DNA from 3 places in the Pseudomonas sp. FW305-3-2-15-C-LB1 genome. Region 1 is predicted to be linked to each of the others. Evidence: predicted binding sites of a transcription regulator. Region 1 holds the regulator's gene; each other region holds the start of a gene.
What was found. Region 1 encodes sigma-54, which starts transcription at its own class of promoters, with help from an activator protein. Its sites were predicted from a motif close to ANTGGCATNNANNTTGCTNT; they were not measured.

Region 1 (7,555 bases):
CCTGCTCGCCTTCCGTCTTCAAGTGAATCCGGGTGCCCTTGCCGGCCGCCAGCATCATCATGGCCATGATGCTCTTGCCGTCGACCATGGATTCCGGTGTACGCCCGGCGCGGATCTGGCAGGGGAACTGCCCTGCTACGCCCACGAACTTGGCCGAGGCGCGGGCGTGCAAGCCCAGCTTGTTGATGATTTCAATTTCCAGAGCGGGCATCGCGGGGGTGTTCCTTTCAGCTAAGGTCGCGGTGGCGGACCTGGACGTTCTTGAGAGTTTGTTGCAGCACCTGGCCCAGGCGCTCGGTCAGGTAGACGGAGCGGTGATGGCCGCCAGTGCAGCCAATGGCAATGGTGACATAGGCGCGGTTGCTTGCAGCAAAGCGTGGCAGCCATTTGAGCAAGTAGGTGGAAATATCCTGGAACATCTCCTCCACATCCGGTTGCGCCGCCAGGTAATCGGCCACGGGCTGATCCAGCCCGGACTGGTCACGCAGCTCCGGTTTCCAGTACGGGTTAGGCAGGCAGCGCACATCGAACACCAGGTCGGCGTCGACCGGCATGCCGCGCTTGAACCCGAACGACTCCACGAGGAATGCCGTGCCCGGCTCCGGCTGGTTCAGCAGGCGCAGCTTGATGGCATCGCGCAACTGGTACAGGTTGAGGCTGGTGGTGTTTATCTTGAGGTCGGCGAGGTCAATGATCGGTCCCAGCAGCTTGGTTTCGTCTTCGATGGCTTCGGCCAGAGAGCGATGGGAGCTGCTGAGGGGGTGGCGCCGGCGGGTCTCGGAGAAGCGTTTGAGCAGGGTCTCTTCGTCGGCGTCCAGGTACAGCACGTCGCAATGAATGTGCTTGCCCCGCACTTCCTCGAGCAATTGCGGGAATCGCTCGAGGTGGCTGGGCAGGTTACGGGCATCAATCGAAACGGCGACAAGCGGTTGGGCCAGTTCGGTATGGATCAAGGCGCGTTCCGCCAACTCTGGCAGCAGGCCAGCGGGCAGGTTGTCGATGCAATAGAACCCGTTGTCCTCAAGAACGTTGAGGGCGGTGCTTTTACCCGAGCCGGAGCGGCCGCTGACGATGATCAAGCGCATGGTTACTGCCCGCTCTGTTCATCCAGGACAACCTGGTACAACGCCTCATTGCTGCTGGCGCTACGCAGTTTGTCGCGTACTTCCTTGCGGTCGAGCATGCTGGCGATCTGCCGGAGCAGTTCCAGGTGCGCATCGGTAGCGGCTTGCGGGACCAGCAGGACGAACAGCAGGTCTACCGGCGCACCGTCGATGGCGTCGAAATCGATGGGGGCTTCCAGGTGCAGCAGGGCACTGACAGGTGTTTCGCAGCCTTTGAGGCGACAGTGAGGAATGGCGATGCCGTTGCCAAAACCGGTGGAGCCGAGTTTTTCACGGGCAATCAACGCGTCGAAGACATCCTGCATCTCCAGATCCTGCACTTCGCGCGCGATCAGGTTGGCAATTTGTTCGAGGGCTTTCTTCTTGCTGCCACCCGGCACGTTCACGAGGGAACGGCCGGGGGTCAGGATGGTTTCAAGTCGGATCATGGGGGGAGAGTTAACGACCTGTGCCCTGAAGCAGGCTCAGATTCTTTTCCTTATGCTTTTTGAGTTGGCGGTCAAGCTTGTCGGTGAGCAAGTCGATTGCTGCATACATGTCATCATGTTCGGCATTGGCGACCACTTCTCCACCGGGTATCTGAAGAGTCGCTTCGATTTTCTGCTGAAGCTTGTCGACCTTCATGATGACCTGCACGTTGGTGATCTTGTCGAAATGACCCTCAAGCTTCCTCAGCTTCTGCTCGACATAGTCGCGTAGTGGAGGGGTGACTTCTACATGGTGTCCACTGATGTTGACTTGCATACAGCTTCTCCTTCGTTGCCAGTGCATAAAGCGGCAGGCAAAGGCGCCTGCCACTGGAACGCTGTGGCCCGCCCGTCACATCAAACGCTTACGCTCGCTGGAAGGCGCGATCCCGAGGGACTCGCGGTACTTGGCGACGGTTCGACGGGCGACCTGAATGCCTTGTGCCTCCAGTAAACCAGCGATCTTACTGTCACTCAATGGCTTTTTCTGATTTTCCGCGGCAACCAGTTTTTTGATGATCGCGCGGATCGCCGTGGACGAGCATTCACCGCCTTCGGAGGTGCTGACGTGGCTGGAGAAAAAGTATTTCAGTTCATAAATACCCCGTGGGGTATGCATGAATTTCTGCGTGGTCACGCGTGAAATGGTCGACTCATGCATGCCCACCGCTTCGGCGATGTCATGCAGTACCAGCGGCTTCATCGCCTCGTCGCCGTATTCCAGGAAGCCGCGCTGGTGCTCGACGATCTGGGTGGCGACTTTCATCAGGGTTTCGTTGCGGCTTTGCAGGCTCTTGATGAACCAGCGGGCTTCCTGCAACTGGTTGCGCATGAAGGTGTTATCGGCGCTGGTGTCGGCGCGGCGGACGAAACCGGCATATTGCGGGTTGACCCTCAGGCGTGGCACCGACTCCTGGTTCAGTTCCACCAGCCATCGCTCGTTGTCCTTGCGCACGATCACGTCGGGAACCACGTACTCGGCTTCGCTGGACTCGATTTGCGAGCCAGGGCGCGGGTTGAGGCTCTGTACCAGCTCGATGACCTGGCGCAGGTCGTCTTCCTTGAGCTTCATGCGGCGCATCAACTGGCTGTAGTCGCGGCTGCCCAGCAGGTCGATGTAGTCGGTGACCAGGCGCTGGGCCTCGGCGAGCCATGGGGTCTTGGCCGGCAGCTGGCGCAATTGCAGCAGCAGGCATTCGCTGAGGGTGCGCGCGCCGATACCGGCAGGCTCGAACTGCTGGATGCGGTGCAGGACGGCTTCGATCTCGTCCAGTTCGATATCCAGTTCGGGGTCGAAGGCTTCAAGAATTTCTTCGAGCGTCTCGTCTAGATAACCCTGATTGTTGATGCAGTCGATCAGGGTTACGGCGATCAGGCGATCGGTGTCCGACATCGGTGCCAGGTTCAGTTGCCATAGCAGATGGCTCTGCAGGCTCTCGCCGGCAGAGGTGCGGGTGGTGAAATCCCACTCGTCATCGTCGTTGCTGGGCAGGCTGCTGGCGCTGGTCTGGTAGACATCTTCCCAGGCGGTGTCGACCGGAAGCTCGTTGGGAATGCGTTCGTTCCATTCGCCTTCCTCAAGGTTGTCCACCGTGGGGGCGGTTTCCTGGTAGGAGGGTTCCTGCACGTCGGAATTGGGTTTTTGCTCGATGTTATCGGCCAGCGGGTCTGCATTATCGAAGTCGTCGCCTTCTTCCTGGCGTTCGAGCATCGGATTGGACTCCAGGGCCTCCTGGATTTCCTGTTGCAGGTCCAGGGTCGACAATTGGAGCAGGCGGATGGCCTGTTGCAGCTGCGGTGTCATCGTCAGCTGCTGGCCCATTCTCAGGACTAGCGATGGTTTCATGGCAGGGGCTTAACACCTTATTCGCCGGCGCAATGCGCCATCCACGACAGGGCGCGTGAGCGCCAAACATAAGCAAATTATATGCCTGATGTCGGGTGCTTTGCCTAGAGCGCGGTAACAATAAAAATCCGGAGGTTTTCATTGACTCCCGCGCACCTTGGCGAACGCCGTGACACCACGGTGTTTACAGGCGGAACTCGTGACCCAGATACACTTCCTTGACCAGTTCATTGGCCAGGATTGTCGCGGAATCACCTTCGGCAATCAGCTGGCCGTCATTGACGATATAGGCGGTTTCGCAGATGTCGAGCGTCTCACGGACGTTGTGGTCGGTGATCAGCACGCCGATGCCCTTGGCCTTGAGGTGATGGATGATCTGCTTGATGTCGCCGACCGAGATCGGGTCGACGCCGGCAAACGGCTCGTCCAGCAGGATGAACTTGGGTGCAGTGGCCAGGGCGCGGGCGATTTCCACGCGGCGACGCTCACCACCGGACAGGCTCATGCCGAGGTTGTCGCGGATATGGTTGATGTGGAACTCCTGCAGCAGGCTTTCCAGCTCCTTGCGACGGCCGTCACGGTCGAGTTCCTTGCGGGTCTCGAGGATCGCCATGATATTGTCCGACACCGACAGTTTGCGGAAGATCGACGCTTCCTGTGGAAGATAGCCGATACCGGCACGGGCGCGGCCGTGCATTGGCTGGTGGCTCACGTCCAGGTCATCGATCAGCACGCGCCCCTGGTCCGCCTGGACCAGGCCGACGATCATGTAGAAGCAAGTGGTCTTGCCGGCGCCGTTGGGGCCGAGCAAGCCGACGATCTGGCCGCTGTCGATCGACAGGCTGACGTCGCGCACGACCTGACGGCTTTTATAGGCCTTGGCCAGATGCTGGGCTTTCAGGGTTGCCATTACTCGGCCTTCTTCTTCGGCTGGATAACCATGTCGATCCGTGGACGAGGCGCGGTGACCTTGTTGCCATTGGCACGACCGGCGTTTGCAATCTGTTTCACGGTGTCATAGGTGATCTTCTCACCTTCCGTGGAGTTGCCATCGGGGCTGAGCACCTTGGCCTGGTCGATCAGGACGATGCGGTTCTGCTGGGCATGGTATTGGATGGTCTTGCCGTAGCCCTTCATCGGTCCGGTATCGGTCGCGGACTGCTTCTGTTCGAAGTAAGCCAGGTTGCCGACCGAGGTCACGACATCGATATCGCCGGTCTTGGTGCGCGTAAGCGTCACGGTATTGCCGGTGATTTTCATCGAACCCTGCGTGATGATCACGCCGCCGGTGTAGGTGGCCACGCCTTGCTTGTCATCCAGTTGCGCATCGTCAGCTGAAATGTGGATCGGCTGCTGGCTATCGTTCGGCAGAGCCCAGGCGCTCACGCTTCCCAGTGCTGCGCCCAGGCCGAGCAAAATAGGGAGAGTTTTAACGAGCCTCATACTGTCCTCTTACGTTCGATAGCAGGTGTATCCTGCTTTCTTTCAAATACGCTTTCATTCCCTTGCCAGTCGATACACCGCCAGCGCCGTCGATTCTAACGTCTTGCTCGGTCTGCGCATATTGCTTCTGCGGGAATACGGTCATGCGACTGCTGGTAATCACGGTCTCACGGCTTTTATCGTCAGTGCGCGCAATGCGCACCGAGTCGATCAGTTCCACCTCGGTACCGTCCGGGTTGACCTCGCCACGCTTGCTGGTGACGTGCCATGGGAACTCGGTACCGCGGTAAATGTTCATGTCCGGGTTGGTCAGCAGGGTGACTTCGGTGGCCTTCACATGCTCGACCTTGTCCGAGGTCATCTCGTATTGCACCTTGCCGTCAGGCAGGAACTGCACGCTTTTGGCATTGATGGCGTAATAGTCGATAGCGCCCTCGTCAACCTGCGCAGCAGGCTGGTCGAGAAAGCGCTCCGGGCTGATATTCCAGTAGCCCACCGCCAGGAACAGCGCGGCGATGACCCCGAATAACAGGAAGTTGCGAATCTTTTTGCTCGGCATAAAACGCTCTATAAGTAGGCGGCGTGGGCCGCTTCAAGGCTGCCCTGGGCACGCAGGATCAGCTCGCAGAACTCGCGGGCGGCACCTTCGCCGCCGCGGGCGCTGGTGATGCCATGGGCGTGTTCGCGAACAAACGCCGCCGCATTGGCGACGGCCATGCCCAGGCCTACTCGGCGAATCACCGGCAGGTCTGGCAGGTCGTCACCCAAGTAGGCGACCTGCTCATAGCTTAGGTTGAGTTGGCCAAGAAGCTCGTCCAGAACCACCAGTTTATCCTCGCGGCCCTGATACAGGTGAGGAATCCCCAGGTTTTGTGCACGCCGTTCCACAACGGGCGTTTTCCGGCCGCTGATAATTGCCGTTTGCACGCCCGCCGCCATCAACATTTTGATGCCCTGGCCGTCCAGCGTGTTGAATGTCTTGAATTCGCTGCCGTCTTCGAGAAAGTACAAGCGGCCGTCGGTCAGCACACCGTCAACGTCGAAAATCGCGAGTTTGATATTTTTGCCGCGTTGCAACAGGTCGCTGGTCATCTACATCACTCCTGCACGCAGCAAGTCGTGCATGTTCAGGGCGCCAATCGGGCGGTCGTCGCCATCAACCACCACCAGCGCGCCGATCTTGTGGTCTTCCATGATCTTCAAGGCTTCGGCTGCCAGCATCTCGGGGCGCGCGGTCTTGCCGTGGGGTGTCATTACCGCGTCGATGGTGGCGGTGTGGATATCAATCGTGCGGTCCAGGGTACGGCGCAGGTCGCCGTCGGTGAAGACCCCGGCCAGGCGGCCATCGGCCTCGAGGATCACGGTCATGCCCAGGCCCTTGCGGGTCATTTCCATCAGCGCGTCTTTCAGCAGGGTGCCGCGCTGGACGTGAGGCAATTCATCGCCCGAGTGCATGACGTTTTCCACTTTCAGCAGCAGGCGGCGGCCCAGGGCGCCGCCTGGATGGGAAAACGCGAAGTCTTCAGCGGTAAACCCCCGGGCTTCCAGCAGTGCTACGGACAAGGCATCGCCCATGACCAGTGCCGCGGTGGTGGAGGAGGTGGGTGCCAGGTTCAGCGGGCAGGCCTCGTGGTCCACGTGGACGTTCAGGTTCACTTCGGCGGCCTTGGCCAGCGTCGACTCCGGGTTGCCGGTGATGCTGATCATCTTGATGCCCAGGCGTTTGATCAGCGGCAACAGGGTCACGATTTCGTTGGTCGTGCCGGAGTTGGACAGGGCAAGGATGATGTCATCCTTGGTGATCATTCCCATGTCGCCGTGGCTGGCTTCGGCCGGGTGCACGAAAAACGCGGTGGTTCCGGTGCTGGCCAGGGTGGCGGCGATCTTGTTGCCGACGTGGCCGGATTTGCCCATGCCGACCACCACGACGCGGCCCTTGCTGGCCAGAATCATCTCGCAGGCGCGTACGAAATCCGCGTCAATATGCGCCAGCAAGCCTTCTACGGCTTCAAGCTCGAGGCGGATGGTGCGTTGTGCGGATTGAATAAGGTCGCTGGATTGGCTCATGTCTGAAATCGTATAGCCTGACGAAAAGTCGGCGATTATAGCGGTAATGATCAATTCCCTCACGCAAGTTCGTCAGGGTTTGTTCGCAATGTGCTTGAGATTCAACCCCAGCAACGATTTTTCCCTGTCCCCAATCTGAACAAGCACTGTTCCGGCCTTGGGCGCCTTGTACCAGCAGTGATATAGTTCGCCGCCAGTTCGGTCCGCCCAGCCCACGTGGCCAACTATTGCACAAAGGTTGCAAACGTTTGTCGCAAGCGTGGTGTCTGAGTGAGAGGCTGCATCCCAAGGAGTTTAGATGAGTGCCGATAACGCCTACGCGGTCGAGCTGAAGGGACTGACCTTCAAGCGCGGGACGCGCAGCATCTTCAATAACGTCGATATCCGCATTCCGCGCGGCAAGGTCACGGGCATCATGGGGCCTTCCGGTTGCGGCAAGACCACGCTGCTGCGCCTGATGGGCATGCAATTGCGCCCCAGTGCGGGAGAAGTGTGGGTCAACGGCCAGAACCTGCCGACGCTGTCGCGCAGCGATCTGTTCGATGCACGCAAGCACATGGGTGTGCTGTTCCAGAGCGGTGCGCTGTTCACTGATCTTGATGTTTTCG
Region 2 (7,555 bases), on a different contig from region 1:
AGAACGCCAGGACCACGGCGGCGTAGAGCAGCGCGTTACCCGTGTCGCCGCGGATGATCGAGTCCACCGCAAACCCGGCAAACAACGGGTAGGCCAGCAGCAGCGCGTTCTCCAGCGCGACCAGCGACAGCGTGGCGGACAGCTTGCCCGGATAGGCTTTGGCAATGGCCTTGAGCGTCTGGCCGGCGGATTGCTGGCCGATTTTCTGACTTTCTTCGATCAGGATTTGCGGTGTGACGGATGACATGGGGTGCACCAAAGGAGTGGTAGGCGCTATTATTGAGCGACTGCTCAAGTATCCTTGAGCGATCGCTCAAAAAGCAAGCGCCGCTTATCTGCCGGTGCCTGGAAGGAATTGCCCATGTCGCGTATCGACCGTAAAGACCAGATCATCGCCGCCGCCCTGGAACTGTTTCGCAGCAAGGGTTTTGCCGATGTGTCCACCCGCGACCTGGCCGAACATGCAGGCCTGTCCCGCAGCCACGTCTATCACTACTTCAGCGACTGGAAGGAACTGCGCCGCGAAGCCTTCGTGCGATTTGCCAACGAACAACTGGACGAAGTACGCGCGCCCCTGGCAGAAGCAGCGCCCCTGGAAGCCTTTGTGGGTTTCTTGCGCGACTGCCTGCCAAGCACCGCCGATGCGGGGTGGGCGCTGTGGCTGGATGCCTGGGACGAAGCCATGCAGGACCCGGAAATGGCCCAGGCTTACCTGGCGATCAACGCCCAATGGCAAGGCATGCTCGCCGAGGTGATCGAGCGGGGTGTGGCTGCCAACGTCTTGCGTTGTGACTCGCCACAACGCGCTGCCCGCCAGATCTTTGCCGTGGCGATGGGCTATGCCGACGACCTGATGCTCAAACCATCCATGGAGTCGGCCGAAGCGGCCCTGGATGAAGTGATGGAAGTGGCGCGGCTGCTGCTGGACTTCCCAGAGGCGCCCTAGCCGACGGCCGCGGGCCGATATTGCAGCGCTTCCGCCAGGTGCGGTCGAGTGATGTTATCGGCGTGCTCAAGGTCGGCCAGGGTACGCGCCACTTTGAGCAGACGATGGGCCGCGCGCAGGGATAGCGTCAACCGTTCACAGGCGGTTTCCAGCCAGCCTTCATCGGTCTTGGTCAGCTTGCAGTGCTTGCGCAGCCCTGGCAGGTCAAGGAACGCATTCGCACAGCCCTGGCGTTGCTGTTGGCGATCGCGGGCCTGGGCGACCCGTGCCGATGCCTCGGCCGTGTTATCGCCCACCTGCTGGGTTGGATTCAACGCGGTGGTTTCCCGCGCCACAGTGAGGTGCAAGTCGATGCGGTCCAGCAAAGGGCCGGAGAGCTTGTTGCGATAGCGCTGAACCTGCTCCGGCGTGCAGCGACAACGCCCGTTGGGTTCGCCCATGTACCCGCAAGGGCAGGGGTTCATGGCGGCTACCAGTTGGAAGCGGGCCGGGAAGCTGACGCGATCGCGGGCGCGGGAAATGACGATGTGGCCCGATTCCAGAGGCTCGCGCAGCACCTCCAGCACCTTGCGGTCGAACTCCGGCAATTCATCGAGGAACAGTACGCCGTGATGGGCCAGGGTAATCTCCCCAGGCTGCGGTTTCGACCCGCCGCCCACCAATGCCGGACCTGATGCAGAGTGGTGCGGCTGGCGAAACGGTCGGTGTGGCCAGTGACTCAGCGGTGCCAGGCTGACGACCGACTGGATAGCCGCCACTTCCAAGGCTTCCTGCTCGCTCAACGGTGGCAACAAACCCGGCAGGCGACTGGCAAGCAGTGTCTTGCCGGTGCCGGGCGGGCCGCTGAACAGCAGGTTATGTGCGCCCGCCGCCGCGATCAGCAGTGCGCGCTTGGCGGCGAGCTGGCCCTGTACTTCGCTCAGGTCCGGGTATGGCTTGTTCAGGTACAGCAAACCGTCGGACTTGTAGGGCTCTATGGGCTGATGCCCATTCAGGTGCGCCACGACCTGCAGCAAATGATCTACCGCAATCACCTTCAACCCCGAGGCCAGGCACGCCTCCTCGGCATTCGCCCGCGGCACTATCACGGTGCGCCCGGCCTTGCGTGCCGCCAACGCGGCCGGCAGCACGCCTTTCACTGCTCGCACTTCGCCGGACAGCGCCAACTCGCCGAGGCATTCCACCTCATCGAGCATCAGCGCCGGCACTTGAACGCTGGCCGCCAGGATGCCCAGCGCTATCGCCAGGTCAAAGCGTCCGCCGTCCTTGGGCAGGTCGGCGGGTGCCAGGTTGAGGGTGATGCGCCGGGCAGGGTATTGCAGGGCGGAGTTGAGAATGGCGCTGCGCACCCGGTCCTTGCTTTCCTTGACGGCGGTTTCCGGCAAACCCACCAGGGTGAGGGATGGCAAACCGTTGGCCATGTGCACTTCGACGGTGACGGCAGGGGCTTCGACGCCGATCTGGGCGCGGCTGTGGACGATGGCGAGGGACATGCTCGTTCCTTGAAAAGAGGGCCGCTTCCTGCGGTTTTTCAAGGGTAGACGAGGTGGAGAAATGCGAGGCGAGGGAGGTTTTACAGAACGTATCCAGCGTCGTTCGCAGCGCTTTATGTGGGAGCTGGCTTGCCTGCGATAGCATCGCCTGCGTGCAACTGATACACCGAGGCGTCTGCATCGCAGGCAAGCCAGCTCCCACACTGACCGCGTTTATTCAGCAGAGGGCGGTGTCATCTTGGCTTCCAGCTCAGCGACTTTGGCCTCCAGGCTCTCCAGCCGCGCACGTGTGCGGGCCAGCACCACCATCTGGCTATCAAACTCTTCCCGGCTCACCAGGTCGAGTTTGCTGAAGCCGCTTTGCAGCAGCGCCTTGAACTGGCTTTCGATTTCATTGCGGGGCAGCGGGGTGTCGCCGCTGAACAGGCGAGAGGCGTGGCCGCTCAGGGCGTCGAGGAGGTCTTTGGGCGCGAGCATGGGAAATATTCCGGAATACTGTTGGCCGGCAGTGTACCACGCAGCGTCTATAGTCTTTTCCGTGGCGGCGAGCGCACGCTTTTCGCGCAGCGGGTCGGGCGGTGTCGCACTGTTTTTGTGCGCATTGCCGCCATCAAAAAGCCCCGCAGTTGGGCAAAAGTGAGCAAAGGACTGATTTCAGTGATTTTTACGGAGCTGGCAAGGTTTCTGCTTAGACGATCATGACCCATGCACTGATGCAGTCGCTGTGACGAATGCAGTGCGCCGACGGATCAGGGGTACAGGTTTCGTCACCAGTGGTTCGCTGGCGTCGCAACGGCAAATGCCGAGGCGACGACGCGTTACAAAGCCAGGCACTGCGCTTAGACTTGAGACGGGTTTGTTTTCCTGGGGCAAGTCCACCAATTCGGGAGAGAGTTTTCATGAAGCTAGTCACTGCCATCATCAAGCCGTTCAAGTTGGACGATGTACGCGAGTCGTTGTCCGAGATCGGCGTGCAGGGCATTACCGTTACTGAGGTCAAAGGCTTCGGTCGGCAGAAGGGTCACACCGAGCTGTATCGCGGCGCGGAATACGTAGTCGATTTCCTGCCGAAGGTGAAGATTGATGTCGCGATTGACGACAAGGATCTTGACCGGGTTATCGAGGCGATAACCAAGGCCGCCAACACTGGCAAGATCGGTGACGGCAAGATCTTCGTGGTCAATCTGGAACAGGCTATTCGTATCCGTACCGGCGAAACCGATACCGACGCAATCTAAGCCGCCAAACCCCAACGCCCCAGGAGAAAACAATATGACTCTGCGTAAATTCGCAGGGCTCGGAGCCCTGTTGTCCATCGTAATGCCAAGCCTGGCCATGGCGGCAGACGAAGTGGCGGCTCCAGTCCTCAATTCCGGTGACACAGCGTGGATGCTCACATCCACCGCGCTGGTGCTGTTCATGACCATTCCAGGCCTGGCGCTGTTCTACGGCGGCATGGTGCGCTCCAAAAACATTCTTTCCGTGATGATGCAATGCTTCGCCATCACTGGCCTGATCAGCGTGTTGTGGGTCATCTACGGCTACAGCATCGCGTTCGACACGACCGGTATGGAGCAGGGCGTCGTCAACTTCAACTCCTTCTTCGGCGGCATGGGCAAGGCGTTCCTGGCGGGCGTGACCCCGGCCAGCATCACCGGGCCTGCGGCGTTGTTCCCGGAAGCGGTGTTCATCACCTTCCAGATGACCTTCGCCATCATTACCCCGGCGCTGATCGTCGGTGCGTTCGCCGAGCGTATGAAGTTCTCCGCGATGCTGATCTTCATGGCCATCTGGTTCACCCTCGTCTATGCGCCAATCGCACACATGGTCTGGAGCGGTAATGGTGGCTTGCTGTGGGACTGGGGCGTGCTGGACTTCGCCGGTGGCACAGTGGTGCACATCAACGCCGGTGTGGCTGGCCTGGTGGCGTGCATCGTGCTCGGCAAGCGTAAAGGCTTCCCGACCACCCCGATGGCACCGCACAACCTCGGTTACACCCTGATCGGCGCGGCCATGCTGTGGATCGGCTGGTTCGGCTTCAACGCCGGCTCGGCCGCTGCGGCCAACGGCACTGCCGGCATGGCGATGCTGGTCACCCAGATCGCTACTGCTGCTGCGGCGCTGGGCTGGATGTTCGCCGAGTGGATCACCCACGGTAAGCCAAGCGCACTGGGCATCGCCTCGGGTGTGGTGGCTGGCCTGGTAGCCATCACCCCAGCCGCTGGCACCGTCGGGCCGATGGGCGCCCTGGTGATCGGCCTGGTCGCCGGTGTGATCTGCTTCTTCTGCGCCACCAGCCTCAAGCGCAAGCTTGGCTACGACGACTCCCTGGACGCATTCGGCGTGCACGGTATCGGCGGTATCGTCGGCGCGATCCTCACCGGTGTATTCGCAGCCCCTGCGCTGGGCGGCTTCGGCACGGTGACTGACGTGGCTGCACAGGTCTGGATCCAGGCCAAAGGGGTCGGCTTCACGGTGATCTACACCGCTATCGTGACCTTCATCATCCTCAAGGTGCTGGACATGGTCATGGGCCTGCGGGTGACCGAAGAGGAAGAGGCGGTCGGCCTCGACCTGGCGCAACACAACGAGCGCGGCTACAACCTGTAAGTACGCGAAAAAAAGATGCCCGGCTTGCCGGGCATTTTTTTGTCTGTTGTTTGTCAGTCATAACGAGCTGTACCGGTTTTTATCCAGTGTTTGTGATGGGATGCACACGGCACTTTTCCGCATGCCAATGTCTTACAGGCATGTAGGCGTATTCGGCACTTTGTTTTTTCCCTGAGCGCGCTAGAATGCGCGCCGATGGGCGGAGAACTGTATGTGGCAACAGACCCTGATTACCCTGCGGGCCAAGCCCCGGGGCTTTCACCTGGTAACCGATGAGTTGCTGGCCGGCTTGCCTGAATTGAAGGCCTGTCGCGTGGGCTTGTTGCATCTGTGGCTGCAGCACACCTCGGCCTCGTTGACCGTCAACGAGAATGCCGACCCGGCGGTACGCCGTGACTTCGAACGTTATTTCAATTCGCTGGTGCCGCAAGGCCTCGCAGGGTTCGAACACAACGACGAAGGTCCGGACGACCTGCCGGCGCACTTCAAGGCCAGTCTCCTGGGCTGCCAGCTGAGTTTGCCGGTGAAGGCCGGCCGCTTGGCGATGGGGACCTGGCAAGGTGTTTATCTGGGCGAGCACCGTGATCATGGCGGTGCTCGTAAAGTCCTCGCCACCTTGCACGGTGATGGGGCATAAGCCACTGGTTAACCAGTGGATGTTGATTTTTTTCCGGCAGCCGTCGACAGAGGGTGAAGCTGGGCTATAACTAATCTGCTTTTCGCAAGTCATGAGGTAGAACATGAGCGACGATGATCTGGAAAACGACGAACTCGAAGTAGGTGACGAAGACGACACCGAAGAAGGCCTTGAGGCGGCGGAAGACGTTGCCGACGACGACAGTGGCGATGATGCGCCTGTCCCGGCCGCCAAAGGCAAAGCCAAGGCAGCTGTGTCGGTAGATGAATTGCCAAGCGTTGAAGCCAAGAACAAAGAGCGTGATGCCCTGGCCCGTGCGATGGAAGAGTTCCTCGCTAAAGGCGGCAAAGTGCAGGAAGTCGAGGCCAACGTGGTGGCAGACCCACCGAAGAAGCCGGATAACAAGTACGGCAGCCGACCTATTTGAGGTCAGTCACCTGCTTGTTAGAAAAAGCCCGCCGTCGCTGCGGGTTTTTTCATGCCTGGACGTTACCGGCGATAAAAATGTGGGAGGGGGCTTGCCCCCGATAGCGGTGTATCAGCCAACGAATATATTGGCTGACCCACTGTAATCGGGGGCAAGCCCCCTCCCACATGTTGACCTACGGTGTTACTTCCAGCTGCGCAGCAGTTCCGGCAACTCTGTCAGGCTACGAATCTGCGCATCCGGTCGCTTGTCCCCCTCCCATGCCTTACCCGTCGGGTTAAACCACACTGCCCGTAACCCCGCCTGCTGCGCCCCGGCAATGTCATCCCCCGGATGATCGCCAACATGCACCGCCGCACTTGCGTCCACGCCACCACGCTGCAAGGCCTCCTGAAACAACCGCGCATCTGGCTTGGCGATGCCGATATCTTCGGCCCGCAGTGCAAAATGGAAGTAGTCCGCCAGGCCAACACGCTGCACATCGGCATTGCCGTTGGTGATCACACCCAGCAGGAAGTGCTGGCGTAGCGCCTGGAGCATAGGCTCGGCTTCGGGAAACGGAGTGAGCTGGTGGCGCGCATGAATGAATGCTTCGAAGCACACATCGGCCATTTCCGTGGCCTCAGGCTGCGGATAACCAGCCTCTTCAAATGCATGCATCAACACCCGGTGACGCAGGATGCTGATGCGGTGTTTCAGCTCGGGATGGCGCTCCAGCACCTGTTGGCGAAGACTGGCGAAGTGTTCCAGCGGCAAATCGCCGACCTTGGCGGCGTTAAGCGCCAGCCATTCGCGCATCGACGCCTCGGCGCTGATGATGACAGGTACGTTGTCCCAGAGCGTGTCGTCCAGGTCGAAGGTGATCAGCTTGATACTCATGAGTCGCCGTCCTTGATGCGTTTGGCCCTTGGGTGGGCGCTGTCGTATACCGTTGCCAGGTGTTGGAAATCCAGATGGGTATAGATCTGTGTGGTCTTGATATCGGAGTGGCCCAGTAGCTCTTGCACGGCGCGCAGGTCCTGGGACGATTCCAGCAGATGGCTGGCGAAAGAGTGTCGCAGCATATGTGGGTGCAGGTTCTGCCCCAGCTCTCGCTCCCCGGCGGCCTTCACCCGCACCTGAATCGCCCTTGGTCCAAGACGCCGGCCTTGCTGGCTGACGAACACCGCATCGTCCGCCGGGTTGGTCAGCAGGCGCAGCGGCAACCACAGCTGCAATGCTTCCCGTGCCTTGCGGCCTACCGGTAGGACGCGGGTCTTGCTGCCCTTGCCGAGCACTTGCACCAGGCCGTCGGTCAGGTCCAGTTGATCCAGGTTCAGGCCGGTCAGCTCAGAAAGGCGCAGGCCCGAGGAATAGAACAGTTCCAGAATCGCCTGGTCGCGGTGGGCCAGGAAATCATCCTCGACCGCACCGTCCAACAGTTGCAGGGCACGGTCAGTGTC
Region 3 (7,555 bases), on a different contig from region 1:
GTCTTATCGGAGACACCACCGGTGACCACACTGGTGAGCTTGCCGGCGCCGTCAAAGGTCAAGGTCGATGGCACAGGTGGAGTCGATGGGGTGCCGGTTGGCGCCGAACCGTCGGGGTTGCGACCATCGATCAGGGTATAGGCATTCCACTTGTTACCGTCGGTTTTCACCAGGTATTGCACCATCGGGTGCGCGTTGCCCTGGGAGTCGTACAAGGTGGTGCTGTACTGGGTGGTAAAGGTGCTGGTGTCGTTCGGGTTGAACGGCTTGGCCACCTGGTCGATCACCGGCTCCGAGGAGTTCAGGTTACTGGTGGAATCCACTTTGGTGGAGGCCTTGGGCGGCAGGTTCGACAGGTTCAGTTGCAGGTCGGTCAGGCCGCCCTTGATGATCTTGCCATCCGCATCTGCCGCGTAGCCTTGCAGGCGCGAAGTGCCGGTGTTGTTGGTGATGTAGCCGTCTTTGTCGGCACGAAAGGCACCGCTGCGGGTGTACTCCAGCGAACCGTCGCTGCCCTTCTGCACGAAGAAGCCGCCACCCTGGATCGCCATGTCCAGGATACCGCCGCTGCCGTTGACGTCACCCTGGGTGAACTGCTGCGACACGGCCGCCAGGTTCACACCGTTGCCGATGCTGTTCTGGCCGGTGCCCAGCTTGGACGCGGCGTAGATGTCGGCGAATTCCGCACGGGACGACTTGAAGCCAGTGGTCGCGACGTTGGCGATGTTGTTGCCGGTCACGTCCAGTTGTTTGTTGGCCGCATAGAGGCCGCTAAGGCCGATGTTAAAAGACATGTTTCTCTCCCTCTGCCGTATTTAGCCGGCTCTATGTACCGATAGTCTGAATTTGCGACAGCTTGACGCTGCCCATGCCGCCCGCCAGGTTCAGCAGCATTTCGCCGCCGGTCTTGCTCAGGGTCACGCTCGTTACCGTCGCGGGCAGCGAAGTGGCCAGGGCAACGGAGTCACCCTTGTCGTTCTTGGTGGTGGCGTTGAAGGTGTAGGTGCCCGCCGGGGCAACCTCGCCCTTGTCGTTCTTGCCATCCCAGATGAAGTTCTGGGTGCCGGCGCTCTGGGCCCCCATGTCGATGGTGCGCACCACGTTGCCGTCTTTGTCGGTGATCTTGACGGAGACGTTGCCCACCGCCGAGGTCACCGCCACCGAACCGGTCATGCTCTTGCTCGTATCCACCATGGCCTTGTCGGTCTGGATGATGATCGAGCGCCCGACCAGCGACGAGGCCTGCAACGCCTGCGACGAGCTGAAGTTGGTGGAGATCGCATTCACCGAGTCGTTCAGGGTGTTGATGCCTTCCAGGCTGCTGAACTGCGCCAGTTGCGCCACGAACGCGCCGTTGTCTTGCGGCGACAGCGGGTTCTGGTTTTTCAGTTGGGTTACCAGCAGTTGCAGGAACGCATCCTTGCCCAACGCCTGCTTGCCCGTCGCCTTATTGGCGGCGTCGCTGACGCTGCTGTTGTCCTGGGCGTTCTTGACCTTGGAGTTGAACAGGTCCTGGACCGGCGTGTTGTTTGATGTATCAACGATGGCCATTATTTGGCGCCCCTTATCACTGACCCAGGGTCAGGACCTTCTGCATCATGGTTTTGGCGGTGTTCATCATTTCCGCATTGGTCTGGAACGAGCGGCTGGCGGAAATCATGTCAGCCATTTCCTCGACCACGTTGACATTGGGGTAGTAGACATAACCCTTTTCGTTCGCGGCGGGATGGTTGGGTTCGTAGCGCGCTTCAAGGTTGCTCTGGTCTTCAACCACACCGAGCACCTGCACGCCGGAGCCGGCGGCACCCTGGTCCTGGAACAGCGAATCACTGCCACCGTTCTGGCCAGCCTGGAACATGGTGGCGAACACCGGGTGACGGGCGCGGTAGGTCTGGTCAATGCTCGAAGACACGGTCTCGGCGTTGGCGATGTTACTGGCGACGGTGTTCAAACGCGTGGTCTGCGCGCTCATGCCACTGCCGGCAATATTGAAAACACTGGACAGAGACATGGCTTACTCTCCACGCAGGGCTGACATCAGCCCTTTGAATTTGCTGTTGAGCAGGGTAAAGCTGGCTTGGAAGTTCACCGAGTTCTCGGCGTAGGCCGATTGCTCCAACTGGGCGTCGACGGTGTTCTGGTCGATCGACGGCTGCATCGGCGTGCGATACAGCAACGACTCGTCGCCATTGCTCAAGCCTTGCGCTTCGATATGACGGCTGTTGGTCATGTTCAAGGCGAAGGTGCCGTTCTTGGTCTTGTCTTGCTGTGCGGCGAGCACGGCGGAGAAGTCCAGGTCCCGAGCCTTGTAGTTCGGGGTGTCGGCGTTGGCAATGTTGTTGGCCAGGACTTCGGCACGCTGGGCGCGGAAGCCCAGGGCTTGTTCGTGGATACCGAGCGCTTTATCGAAGCTGATGCTCATGGCGGAAACCTTCAAGGGCTGACCTGCTTTTCGTTACCAGGGTTATAGCAAGGTGCATGCCAACCTGGCGAAGGCCCGTATATCAAGGGTTCTGGAGGAGGTTGCCAGCGGCAATGCCAGAAAAGCGGCAAGCGGTTTCCGCGTGGCGCCAGTAAAGCGGCAATGAGGGTTGCCGCTTTACTTGGGTTTGCCGCAAAACAAATGTGGGAGGGGGCTTGCCCCGATGGCAGCGGTTCAGTTGATACATCGATCACTGACACACCGGCATCGGGGGCAAGCCCCCTCCCACATTTTTTACCGCGTCAGCCTTACTTGGCCTGGTAGATGATCCCCGGGCTGCACTGCACCATCTGGAAATGGTCCGGCAGACCGTTCAGCGCCTCAGAAGCGCCAAGGAACAGATAACCACCGCGCTTGAGCGTGCCGTGGATGCGCAACAGGATGTCTTTCTTCACTTCGGCCGAGAAGTAGATCAGCACGTTGCGGCAGAACACCATGTCGAACTTGCCCAGGCTGGCATAGCTGTCGAGCAGGTTGAAGGAGCGGAACTCCACACGGTTCTTGATCGGCGCCTTGACCGCCCAGCGTCCCGCCCCTTTCGGGTCGAAGTAACGCTGCAGGCGTTCCTGGGACAAACCACGCCCCAGGGCCAGGCTGTCGTACTCGCCGGTCTTGCAGTTGGTGAGCATTGTGCCGGACAGGTCGGTGGCCACGATTTGCGCCCCGGCCTTCAACTGGCCCATGTTGGTCCGCTCGAACTCATCGATGGACATCGAAATAGAGTACGGCTCCTGCCCCGAGGAACAGGCGGCCGACCAGATGCGCAGGCGCTGGCCCGGGCTGGCCTTGATGGCCTCCGGCAGCACTTTGCTCTTGAGCACTTCAAACGGGTAGGTATCGCGAAACCACAGGGTTTCGTTGGTGGTCATGGCATCGACCACCATCTCCTTGAGCCCGCTGCGCGGCTGGCCCTGGATGCGCTGGACCAGCTCACCCAACGACTTGATACCCTGCTGCTCCATCAGTTTGTTGAGACGGCTGGATACCAGGTACTGCTTGTTTTCACCGAGCAATATGCCACAGGCTTTTTCCAGGAAGACCCGGAACTGTTCAAAATCCAAATTACCTGTAGACACTGATACCGCCTCTAAAATCGTATGACCGCCAAGGGAAACACCTTAGCTGTGATCTGCTGCCTTGATCCGGTCGACAACCCGGGATGCCAGGTCATCAGGACGGAATTTGGCCAAAAAGTCATCGGCACCGACCTTCTTGACCATCGCCTGGTTGAATACACCCGACAACGAAGTATGCAGGATGATATGCAATTTTTGCATGCGTGGATCGTTGCGGATCTCGGCCGTGAGGGTATAGCCGTCCATTTCCGGCATCTCGATGTCGGAGATCATCATCAAGAATTCTTCCTCCGGCTTCTTGCCGTCGTCCACCAGCTTGCGCAGGTAGTCCAACGCCTGGCGACCATCATTGAGGGCGACCACTTCAACCCCGACGGTTTGCAGGCAACGGGTCACCTGCTTGCGCGCCACGGACGAGTCGTCCACCGTGAGCACGCGCAGTGAGACTGCCTTGTGCGCGGTTTCGGCGTCCACCACACCCACGGAGATCGACTCAGAGGTAGGCGCCACTTCGGCGAGGATTTTCTCGACGTCGATGATTTCCACCAGCTGGTTGTCGACCCGCGTCACCGCCGTTAGGTAGTGATCGCGACCGGTGCCCTTGGGTGGCGGATGGATCTCTTCCCAGTTCATGTTGACGATGCGCTCCACCGAGCGCACCAGGAAACCCTGGGTCTTGGTGTTGTACTCGGTAATGATCACGAACGGGTTTTCGCGGTCCTGCAACCCGGCGGAACCGGTGGCCAGGGCCAGATCAAGAATCGGGATCGTCGCGCCACGTATGTTGGCAACGCCACACACCACCGGGCTGGACTTGGGCATGATCGTCAGCTTGGGGCATTGCAGCACTTCCCGCACCTTGAACACGTTGATGCCATACAACTGCTTGCCATCCAGGCGAAAAAGCAACAACTCCAGGCGATTCTGCCCCACCAGCTGTGTGCGCTGGTTTACTGAATCCATTACTCCTGCCATGCCTTGACTCCCACGCTAAAACCTTCGGCCATACCTATAAGGGCAGTGACGCGCACCCAACACTAAACGGCACGAGCTTTGCTATTTATTGGTCATGGATATTAAAACGACAGTTTCCCGACGCCTCCACCTGACACGGTATTGCAGACTGCTCTGCGCGCCGCTGGCACTGCTTGCCTTGGGCCTGGGCGCCACGGCCCGCGCAGATAACGTCACCTTGCCTGATCTACTTATCGGCGTCACCCAGGGCTTTCTTGAGTTCACTGTAGAAGATTATCTGGCGACCACACAGACGCCGGGGCGTTACGAAATCCAGGTCAACCAGTTGGACCCGCGCCTGCGCATGCCAATGTGCGACAAGGAATTGACAGCCACCCTGGAAAGCCCCGCCCAGCCCATCGGACGTGTAACGGTCAAGGTGCGTTGCGACGGCGCCTCGCCCTGGACGGTGTTCGTGCCCGCTCAGGTCAAATTATTCCGCGATGTGGTGGTGGTTGCCCGTCCACTTAAACGCACGGGCATTATCGGTTTCGAGGACGTGGTGTTGCGCGAGCGCGATATCAGCATGATCAGCCAGGGCTACCTGACCTCCCTCGACCAGGCCGTCGGGCAGAAACTGACCCGACCAGTGGTCACCGATCAGGTCATCACCCTGGTGCATCTGGAGCAGGCCGAGGTGATTCGCAAAGGCGACCAGGTAGTGATTTCCGCCAGCAGTGGCGCGCTGCAGGTCAAAATGCCGGGGGAGGCCTTGTCCAACGGCGGCATGAGCGAACAGATCCGCGTGAAGAATCTCAACTCCAACCGGGTGATCAAGGCGCGGGTCACGGCCCCCGGCCAAGTGGAGGTGGCTTTATAGACCACTGGTATCAGACGCCAGCTTTTCCTACACTGTCGGTTGGATGCCGGCCTGTGCAGTTTATTGTCATTCGAGCCTAAAGTTTGTCCAGATATGGCCGAAAACATGGCAAGCGTCCAAATACCCAGAGGTTTTTTGATCATGGTCATCGATTTCAGCCGTTTGAATAACACCCCGACGACGTCGGCCCCTACGCGCACTGCCGGCACCAAGGACAGCGTAGAAGCCAAGGCCCAGCCAGTGCCCGTCAAGGCAGAACAGGCCAGCGCCAGCCAGAGCGGGGAATCCGTACACCTGAGCAATGAGGCTCAACAGTTGCAGAAGGTCACTGACTCGCTGCGCGATCAACCGGTGGTCAATAAAGCCCGTGTGGCCGAATTGAAACAGGCAATCGCCGATGGCAGCTATAAAGTCGACAGCAACCGTGTAGCCAGCAAGCTGCTTAATTTCGAAGCCGAGCGCTAGGCAAAGGCCTGCGCCGGGCTTTTGGACGCTTAAACCCCAAGGCCAGCCATGCATCACGACGAAACCCTGCTTCAACTGATCATTGATGATCTAGCACCGACGCAATTGCTGCTCGAGCTGCTCAGGGAAGAATCCCTGGCCCTTTACGGCCGGGACATGCCCTTGCTGGAAGAAATTCTGGCGCGCAAGCAATCGCTGATTGTCCTGCTGGAACAGCACGGCAAAAAACGCAGCGAGATCCTCGTCAGCCTGGGCCTGCCGGCCGACCATGATGGGCTCGCGCAGCTGGCCAGCCACTCCTCGGTCGGCGATCAACTACTGGCCCAGAGCAAAGCACTCAACCAATTGCTCACCCAGTGCCAGGAAGCCAACCAGCTCAACGGTCAGTCGATCCAGCTTCAGCAAGCCACGACCGCCAACCAGTTGCGTATACTTCACGGCGGAGAGCCTCCAGCGCTTTACAACGCTCAGGGTTCCACCTCGCGCCTGGTCAAGCCAAGCACCCGCAGCCAAGCCTGACGCCGGTTTACAGCGCGGCCTATCCAAGGCGCGCCACATACTGGCAGAATGCCTGCTCTTGCGTGTAGTCGTATTTTGTCTGGAGATGGAAGAACCGTGTTCAACGCCCTTAATGCGGAAGATGCCCCGCAGCCACCCAAGGTCCTCACCACGCCTCTGGAAATCGCCAGTACCTTGCGCATGCTGCAAGAAAGCCATGACCCGCTGATCATCACCTTCCATGAACGCAGCCAGCGCTTTCAGAGCTACTTGGTAGACGTCAATCGGGACAGCGGCACGTTGGCCCTGGATGAAATGATTCCTCGCGATGGCGAACGCCACCTCGAAAACGGCGAACCCTTCCGTATCGAAGGTTTCCACGACGGCGTGCGTGTCGCCTGGGAAAGCAATGGCAACCTGAACATCAGCGAAAAGGACGGCCACCGCATCTACACCGGTAGCCTGCCCAGCGAAGTGGTCTATCACCAGCGTCGCAATGCCTTTCGCGCAGCCTTGAAACTGGCGCAACTGGTGAACATCGAGCTGGGTGGCGAGAAGCTCAAGGCCCCGGTCAGCGGCAAGCTGCTGGATATTTCCGCCACAGGTTGCAAATTGCGCTTCGAAGGAGACATCTCCGAGCGCCTGCAACTGGGCCAGGTCTACGACCGCTTTATCGCCGCCCTGCCCTTTGGCAGCATGACCACTTCGGTCGAACTGCGTTACCTGCATTTCGAAGAAAAGATCAACACCACGTTTGCCGGCGTGCGCTTCCACAATATGAGTGGTTTGGTGCAGCGCCAGGTCGAGCGCTTTGTGTACCAACTGCAACGCGAAGCACGGCGTTTCGACAAAGACGACGATTTTTAAACTCAAAGATCGCAGCAAAAAAACGGGCAGCCCCTGATGGGATCTGCCCGTTTTTTTTGCATTCAGGGGCGCGCCCTGCTCAAGTCGTGAGGATGCTCGTCCGGGCCCGGTGGCTCAGGCGGCCCCTCAAAAAGCGGCTCGTCGACCGGCGTGACCGTTTCCGGCTCGGGTTCCGGCGTGGCGGTTTGCATTTGCTCCTGCACCACCGCCTCGTCCACCCGCGGATCGAGGCAGGCGACCAACGGCGAGCTGGACATGCTGTCGGGCATCGCCACGTGATGCAACGGCGCGTCATCCACCTGATGCAGGTTAGTCACGGCTTTCGGCCGAATC

Region 2: glnK (P-II family nitrogen regulator) is a predicted target of sigma-54. The motif match lies at 3,111-3,130, and genes of this name have one in related genera.
Region 3: flgB (flagellar basal body rod protein FlgB) is a predicted target of sigma-54. The motif match lies at 2,467-2,486, and genes of this name have one in related genera.

What each region holds. Positions count from the first base shown of each region.
Region 1 covers NZ_JBYSZX010000001.1:221,278-228,832, forward strand. The annotation lists gene AC3WP7_RS01085 (HPr family phosphocarrier protein) at 1-211, opposite strand, end outside; gene rapZ (RNase adapter RapZ) at 228-1,085, opposite strand; gene ptsN (PTS IIA-like nitrogen regulatory protein PtsN) at 1,088-1,552, opposite strand; gene hpf (ribosome hibernation-promoting factor, HPF/YfiA family) at 1,563-1,868, opposite strand; gene AC3WP7_RS01105 (RNA polymerase factor sigma-54) at 1,944-3,437, opposite strand; gene lptB (LPS export ABC transporter ATP-binding protein) at 3,622-4,347, opposite strand; gene lptA (lipopolysaccharide transport periplasmic protein LptA) at 4,347-4,880, opposite strand; gene lptC (LPS export ABC transporter periplasmic protein LptC) at 4,867-5,439, opposite strand; gene AC3WP7_RS01125 (KdsC family phosphatase) at 5,448-5,972, opposite strand; gene AC3WP7_RS01130 (KpsF/GutQ family sugar-phosphate isomerase) at 5,973-6,947, opposite strand; gene AC3WP7_RS01135 (ATP-binding cassette domain-containing protein) at 7,246-7,555, shown strand, end outside.
Region 2 covers NZ_JBYSZX010000004.1:418,311-425,865, reverse strand. The annotation lists gene AC3WP7_RS11395 (ABC transporter six-transmembrane domain-containing protein) at 1-247, opposite strand, end outside; gene AC3WP7_RS11390 (TetR/AcrR family transcriptional regulator) at 362-946, shown strand; gene AC3WP7_RS11385 (YifB family Mg chelatase-like AAA ATPase) at 943-2,439, opposite strand; gene AC3WP7_RS11380 (accessory factor UbiK family protein) at 2,653-2,916, opposite strand; gene glnK (P-II family nitrogen regulator) at 3,339-3,677, shown strand; gene AC3WP7_RS11370 (ammonium transporter) at 3,712-5,049, shown strand; gene AC3WP7_RS11365 (secondary thiamine-phosphate synthase enzyme YjbQ) at 5,261-5,686, shown strand; gene sutA (dormancy-specific transcriptional regulator SutA) at 5,790-6,113, shown strand; gene AC3WP7_RS11355 (HAD family hydrolase) at 6,297-6,992, opposite strand; gene xerC (tyrosine recombinase XerC) at 6,989-7,555, opposite strand, start outside.
Region 3 covers NZ_JBYSZX010000002.1:613,483-621,037, forward strand. The annotation lists gene flgE (flagellar hook protein FlgE) at 1-794, opposite strand, end outside; gene flgD (flagellar hook assembly protein FlgD) at 826-1,551, opposite strand; gene flgC (flagellar basal body rod protein FlgC) at 1,568-2,011, opposite strand; gene flgB (flagellar basal body rod protein FlgB) at 2,015-2,422, opposite strand; gene cheR (protein-glutamate O-methyltransferase CheR) at 2,731-3,558, opposite strand; gene AC3WP7_RS06660 (chemotaxis protein CheV) at 3,601-4,533, opposite strand; gene flgA (flagellar basal body P-ring formation chaperone FlgA) at 4,628-5,392, shown strand; gene flgM (flagellar biosynthesis anti-sigma factor FlgM) at 5,534-5,857, shown strand; gene AC3WP7_RS06675 (flagella synthesis protein FlgN) at 5,906-6,376, shown strand; gene AC3WP7_RS06680 (flagellar brake protein) at 6,473-7,222, shown strand; gene AC3WP7_RS06685 (MFS transporter) at 7,285-7,555, opposite strand, start outside.